Regions from separate parts of the Actinoplanes sp. CA-142083 genome, predicted to be linked through region 2. Evidence: riboswitches for the same ligand, from Rfam matches in the RefSeq annotation. Region 2 holds a riboswitch; the other holds the start of a gene.
What was found. A riboswitch is a leader RNA that binds a small molecule or an ion and turns the genes downstream of it on or off. The one in region 2 is predicted to bind ZMP and ZTP.
Positions count from the first base shown of each region.

Region 1: it holds a riboswitch for ZMP and ZTP, as region 2 does, so the genes downstream of both, ACQPZX_RS41715 (bifunctional 5,10-methylenetetrahydrofolate dehydrogenase/5,10-methenyltetrahydrofolate cyclohydrolase) here and ACQPZX_RS02620 (glycine hydroxymethyltransferase) in region 2, are expected to answer to the same signal.

Region 1 is NZ_CP192076.1:9,075,975-9,079,376, reverse strand. Features, by position in the region: gene ACQPZX_RS41725 (ATP-binding cassette domain-containing protein) at 1-189, opposite strand, end outside; gene ACQPZX_RS41720 (PadR family transcriptional regulator) at 186-521, opposite strand; gene ACQPZX_RS41715 (bifunctional 5,10-methylenetetrahydrofolate dehydrogenase/5,10-methenyltetrahydrofolate cyclohydrolase) at 557-1,414, opposite strand; ZMP/ZTP riboswitch at 1,431-1,511, opposite strand; gene dxs (1-deoxy-D-xylulose-5-phosphate synthase) at 1,643-3,402, shown strand, end outside.
Region 2 is NZ_CP192076.1:552,708-556,109, reverse strand. Features, by position in the region: gene ACQPZX_RS02620 (glycine hydroxymethyltransferase) at 1-1,304, opposite strand, end outside; ZMP/ZTP riboswitch at 1,324-1,414, opposite strand; gene ACQPZX_RS02615 (hypothetical protein) at 1,513-3,390, opposite strand.

The sequences.
Region 1 (3,402 bases), 2.2 Mb from region 2:
GAGCTGCCGCGCCCGTGCTGGTTGGAGGCCCAGGCGCAGCAACTCGTCCTCGAAGCGGCCGGTCCAGCCGCGTCGGGCGCCGTCCGGGGCGGCCCAGCCGTCCGGGGCGGCCCAGTCGTCCGGGGCGGCCCAGTCGTCCGGGGCGGCCCAGTCGTCCGGGGCGGCCCAGCCGTCCGGGGCGCCGCTCATCGCGGGGCTCCGGCGGCCACCAGCACGTCTATGCCGTCGCGGAAGCGCTGCCACTCGGCTACCTGGGCGTCGAGCGCGGTCCGGCCGGCGTGGGTGACTGCGTAGTACTTGCGGCGCGGGCCCGACTCCGACGGCTGCCAGCTGGGCTCGGCCAGGCCCTGCTGCTCGAGGCGCAGCAGGGCCGGGTAGAGCGTGCCGCCGGGCACGTCGGCGACGCCGGCCGCGGCCAGGCGCTGGGCCAGGCCGTAGCCGTAGTCGGGGCGTTCCCGCAGCATCGCGAGCAGGCACAGGTCGAGGAAGCCATGCAGCCATGGCCGTGGTGCGTTCACCATGGCTAGGTAGGCTACCTGCTAACTAGAGAGCCTGACTAGTTGGCCCGCTCGGCCGCCTGGATCGCGTTGCGGAAGAGCATGGCGACCGTGGTCGGCCCGACCCCTCCGACTCGGGGAGTGATCGCGCCGGCGACGGCCTCGCAGGACTCGTCCACGTCGGGGAGCAGGCGACGGCCCTCGTAGCGGACGCCGGCGCCGATGACCACCGCGCCCGGCCGTACGTGCTCGGGCTGGATGATGCCGGGGACGCCGGCCGCGGCGACCAGGATCTCGGCCCGCTGCGTGTAGCGCGGCCAGTCCTTCACCCCGGTGTGCACGACCGTCACCGCGGCGTTGGCGGTCGGGCGCTTCTGGGCCAGCAGCATGGCCAGCGGGCGGCCCAGCGTGGCACCGCGACCGAGGATGACCACCTCGCGCCCGGCCACCGGGATCTCGTAGTGGGCCAGCAGCGCCTCGATGCCGGCCGGCGTGCAGGGGAGCGGCCCGGGCATGCCCAGCGCCAGGCGGCCCATGTTGAGCGGGTGCATGCCGTCGACGTCCTTGTCGGGGTCGAGGGTCTGCAGGGCCGCGTCGTAGTCCAGGTGGCCGGGGATCGGGTACTGGATGAGCACGCCGTGGACGTCCTTGTCGGCGTTGAACTCCTCGATCACCTGGAGCAGGTCGGCCTGGGTGGTGCCGGCCGGCAGGTGGCGGTGCGGCGAGGCGAAGCCCAGCTCGGCGGCCTGGCGCTGTTTGATGCGGATGTAGCCGGCGCTGGCGTCGTCGTCGCCGACCAGGATCGTGGCGAGGCTCGGGACGATGCCGCGCTCGCGCAGCTTGGCCGCGCGGGCGGTCACGTCGGCCAGGACGGCCTCGGCGACGGGCTTGCCGGGGAGAAGACGTGCGGAAGACATGGCGGCTCCTCGAGGGCACGGGAACCCAGGCGGTCGATTCCCGTGGCCGGCTCCCCGATGGTCACCCATCCCCGTGCCGCCAGTCGCGCAGAGGTCTCCCAGGATGCCATATCGCCACGCTTGTGAGAGAAGTCACCGATCTCGGTGATGTGCAGGTTGTGTGTAGGACCAGGCTCTGTACGTTCGCGCGGCGTGCACCCCTGCCCCGCGCCGATAGACTTCGCATCCATGAGCGAAGCCCACCCCGCCTCGACCGGCCTGCTGGCGTCCATCACCTGTCCGGGTGACCTCAAGCGCCTCACCCCCGAGCAGCTGACCCTGCTGGCCGCCGAGATCCGCGACTTCCTGGTGGCCAAGGTGTCCCGCACCGGTGGCCACCTGGGGCCCAACCTGGGCGTCGTGGAGACCACCCTGGCCCTGCACCGGGTCTTCGAGTCCCCGCGGGACAGCCTGCTCTTCGACACCGGCCACCAGGCGTACGTGCACAAGATCGTCACCGGCCGGCAGGACGGCTTCGACCTGCTCCGCCAGCGCGGCGGCCTCTCGGGCTACCCGAGCCGCGCCGAGAGCGAGCACGACTACATCGAGAACTCGCACGCTTCCACCGCCCTGTCCTACGCCGACGGCATGTCGAAGGCGTACACGCTGCGCGGCGAGGAGCGGCACGTGGTGGCCGTGGTCGGCGACGGCGCGCTCACCGGCGGCATGTGCTGGGAGGCGCTCAACAACATCGCCGCCGCGAAAAACAGGCTGGTCATCGTCGTCAACGACAACGGCCGCTCGTACGCGCCGACCATCGGCGGCCTCGCCGACCACCTCTCCACGCTGCGCCTCAACCCGGGCTACGAGCGGGTGCTCGACCTGGTGAAGGACGCGCTCGGCTCGACCCCGGTGGTGGGCAAGCCGGTCTACGAGGTGCTGCACGCGGTCAAGAAGGGCATCAAGGACGCGGTCAGCCCGCAGCCGATGTTCGAGGACCTCGGCATCAAGTACATCGGGCCGGTCGACGGTCACGACGTCGTCGCCATGGAGTCGGCGCTGCGCCGGGCCAAGGGCTTCAACGCGCCGGTCATCGTGCACGCGGTGACGCGCAAGGGCTACGGCTACCGTCCCGCCGAGCTCGACGAGGCCGATCGCCTGCACGGCCCGAGCAGCGCGTTCGACGTCGAGACCGGCAAGCTGCTGGCCAAGCCGTCGGTGAAGTGGACGCACGTCTTCGCCGAGGAGCTCGTGCACATCGCCGACGAGCGCCCCGACATCGTCGGCATCACGGCGGCGATGGCCGAGCCGACCGGGATAGCCGCGCTTGCCCGCAAACACCCCGACCGGGTGTACGACGTGGGCATCGCCGAGCAGCACGCGGCGACCAGCGCGGCCGGCCTGGCCATGGGTGGCCTGCACCCGGTGGTCGCGGTCTACGCGACGTTCCTCAACCGGGCGTTCGATCAAGTGCTGCTCGACGTCGCGATGCACCGCCTGCCGGTGACCTTCGTGCTCGACCGGGCCGGCATCACCGGGCCGGACGGCCCGAGCCACTACGGCATCTGGGACATGAGCGTGTTCGGCGTGGTGCCCGGCCTGCGCATCGCGGCGCCGCGCGACGCGGCGACCCTGCGTGAGGAGCTGCGGGAGGCCGTCGCGGTCGATGACGGGCCCACGATCGTACGGTTCCCGACCGGCTCGGTGGCGCCGGCGACCCCGGCCGTGCGTCGTTTCGGCCAGGTCGACGTGCTGCGTGAGGACGACCGCAAGGACGTGCTGCTGGTGACGGTCGGCTCGTTCGCCGGGCTGGGCCTCGAGGTCGCCGACCGGCTGGCCGAGCAGGGCTACGGCGTGACCGTGGTCGACCCGCGCTGGGTGCGCCCGGTGCCGATCGAGCTGATCGGCCTGGCCGGCCAGCACCGCATGGTCGTCACCCTGGAGGACGGCATCCGGGCCGGCGGCGTCGGCGACGCGGTGGCCAGCGCGCTGCGCGACTCGGCGGTCGA
Region 2 (3,402 bases):
GTGGTGTTGGTCAGCACCGTGTGGATCAGGTCGGCGATCTGGTCCATCTCGGCGGTGCCGAGGCCGCGCGAGGTCAGGGCGGGCGTGCCGATGCGGATGCCGGAGGTGTACCAGGCGCCGTTCGGGTCCTGCGGGATGGCGTTGCGGTTGGTGACGACGCCGCTGGACAGCAGGGCCTGCTCGGCCTGGCGGCCGGTGAGGCCGAACGGGTGCACGTCGAGCAGGACCAGGTGGTTGTCGGTGCCGCCGCTGACGAGCTGGACGCCGCGCTTCAGCAGGCCCTCGGCGAGCGCCTGGCTGTTGGTGACGATCTGCTGGGCGTAGTTCTGGAACGACGGGTCGCGCGCCTCGGCGAAGGCGATCGCCTTGGCCGCCATGACGTGGCTGAGCGGGCCGCCGAGGACCATCGGGCAGCCGCGGTCGACCTGGTCCGCCAGCGAAGGCTGGGCCAGAACGGCGCCGCCGCGAGGGCCGCGCAGGCTCTTGTGGGTGGTGGTGGTGACGATGTGGGCGTGCTCGACCGGGTTGTAGTCGCCGGTGAAGACCTTGCCCGCGACCAGGCCGGCGAAGTGCGCCATGTCGACCATGAAGGTGGCGCCGACCTCGTCGGCGATCTCGCGCATGGTCGCGAAGTTCACCTTGCGGGGGTACGCCGAGTAGCCGCCCACGATGATCAGCGGCTTGAACTCGCGGGCGGTCTCGCGCAGCGCCGCGTAGTCGATCTGGCCGGTGGCCGGGTCGACGCCGTAGCTGCGCTGGTCGAACATCTTGCCGGAGATGTTGGGCCGGAAGCCGTGCGTGAGGTGGCCGCCGGCGTCCAGCGACATGCCGAGCATGCGCTGGTTGCCGAATGCCTGCCGCAGCTCCGCCCACTCGGCGTCGGTGAGGTCGTTGACCTGGCGCTTCTCGAACTTCTTGAGATAGGGGACCTCGACCCGGTCGGCGAGGATCGCCCAGTAGGCGACCAGGTTCGCGTCGATGCCGGAGTGCGGCTGCACATAGGCGTACGGCGCGTCGAACAGGGCCTTCGCGTGCTCGACGGCGATCGCCTCGACGGTGTCGACGTTCTGGCAGCCGGCGTAGAAGCGGCGGCCGATGGTGCCCTCCGCGTACTTGTCGGAGAGCCAGTTGCCCATCGCCAGCAGCACCGCCGGGGAGGCGTAATTTTCGCTGGCGATCAGCTTGAGGGACTCGCGCTGGTCGTGCAGCTCCTTGGCGATCGCGTCGGCGATGCGCGGCTCGACGGAGCGGACGACCTCGAGCGCGGAGCGGAAGGCGCTGGATTCGGCGTTGAGCTCAGGCATGGGACCTCCCTATCACGGTGGAAGAGGCCCAGGCGCACGGCAAGTCATCATCGCGATGGGGCCGCTCCCCGATGGTTCCCCATCTTCAAGCGCCAGTTACGGCCCGCGGGAAGCATACCCCCGTCAGCTCCGCCGAGGCGTCCGATAACCGGCCGGCCGGGCCCGATGATCGAGATCGTGACCACCGGGCTCCAGCCGTGACGAGGGGCTAGCCGGCCACCTCGAACCAGTACCAGTTCGGATAGTCGCTCACCGTGCCGTCGGCCCTGACGGCGTACACGGTGAGCTGGGTGAAGCCGCTGACCGTCGGCGTCCAGGTGATGGTGGCCAGCCCGTCGGGGCCGGCCGGCACCTCGGTCTGTTCGGCACCGAAGTCGTACCGGTAGGCCGCGACGTCGGTCCAGCCTGGCGGCGGGCTGAAGGTGAACGTGCCCTCGACCCCGACGCCGCCGGTCGGCACCTGACTGCGGTGGTCGTAGACGTCGGCGCTCACGCCGGGGCCCGGGTCGAACGGGAACCACCAGCGCGCCGGCGCCGACACGAAGCCGTTGTCACTGTGGCTGCGCACGAGGATGGTCGGCCCCTCGATCTCGTTGGCGCGGAAGCTGAAGTACGCCACGCCGTTCTCGTCGGCCTGCCGGGTCTCGACCTCGCCGGTGCTCTCGCGGGTGAACTCGTACTCGGTCACGCCGGTGATGCCCGCGGACGGCGTCACCTTGATCAGCACGTCCTGGTTCCACTGCGGCTCGGGACCCTCGACGGTGACCGCCGGCTCGGAGCCCGGCACGAGGAGCTCGTACCGGACGATGTCCGACACGTTGCCGGCGGTGTCGATCGACCGGACCGAGAGCCGCTGGGGACCGGAGGCGTCCGGGTTGATGGTCAGGGTCACCTTTCCGCCCGGCGTGCCGGCCCGCACGGTGCGCGGCTTGCTGAACGGCTCGGTGCAGACCAGCTGGCCGTACTCGCCGCCGTAGTCGCAGACGCCGAACACGCCCAGGTCGCCCCAGCCCCACTGGAACCCGGCGATGTCCTTGTCGCCGTGCCCGTCGAAGGTGAAGACCGGGTACTCGCCGCGCGGGCCCCACGTGCCGGGCGAGAAGTTCGCGGAGGTCACGACGGGAGCGGAGGGGCGGACGCCGTCGTACGTGAAGTAGCACTTCTTCGACCAGGCGGAAGTGTCCATGCCGTCGGTCACCCGGGCCTGCCAGGCGTACGACTTGCCCTGCACCAGCGTGCTGCTCGGCACAGTGACCCCGGCGACGCGGCCCTGCAGCGAGCGCTCGTCGGTGTAGACGGTGCTCGCGTCCGGCGAGCCCACCGGCCAGATCGCGAACTCGGTCTTGACCCCGTCGTTCTCGTCACCGTCGTGGCCGAGGGCCTCCAGCCGGGCGCCCGTGTACTTCGGGTACGGCTTGAGCTGAGTGCACGCGAAGCCGCTGGTGTACAGGTGGGCGCTGTCGACGGTGGGCAGCGAGTTGTAGTTGACGGTGAACCGCAGCCCGTACGACTCGGAGAGCCGCCGGCCGTACGCGGGATCGGCCTCGTGCTCGGCACCCACCCGCAGCTCGAAGGTGACCAGCCGCTGCTTGTGCTGCACCGCGTCGTTGACGGCCGCGCTCACGTCGAAGGTGAACAGCGCGCTCGGGCAGCGCTCCGGCGTCTGGATCTCGTCGAGCTTGGTGAGCTCGGCGGGCGGGTTCCGCCACTTCGGCGGGGTGGAGACGGCCTTCGTCCGCCAGACCTCGACGGACCGCTTCGTGCAGTCGGCGGCGCTCTCCTCCTCGACCCACATCGTGCCGCCGTACATCTTCTTGCCCTCGTAGGCGGACAGGTCGTAGGTGACGTACAGCCGGGAGGTGTGCGTGCCACCGGCCTCGTCGGACCAGGTGCCGAGCGGATAGTCGGTCGTGCCGTCCGGCAGGTGCGGGGTTGCCGGCGTCGCCGAGTCGGTCCAGCCGGTCTGCACCACCGGCGGGCTCTCGAAGTGCGATGCGGATGCCGCCTGTGCCGTACCGATGACGGTGAGCGCGCTCGCGATGAGCGTGAGCGCCAAGCCGGAGATGAGCCCACGACGTCTCTTCATTTGTTGCCTCCC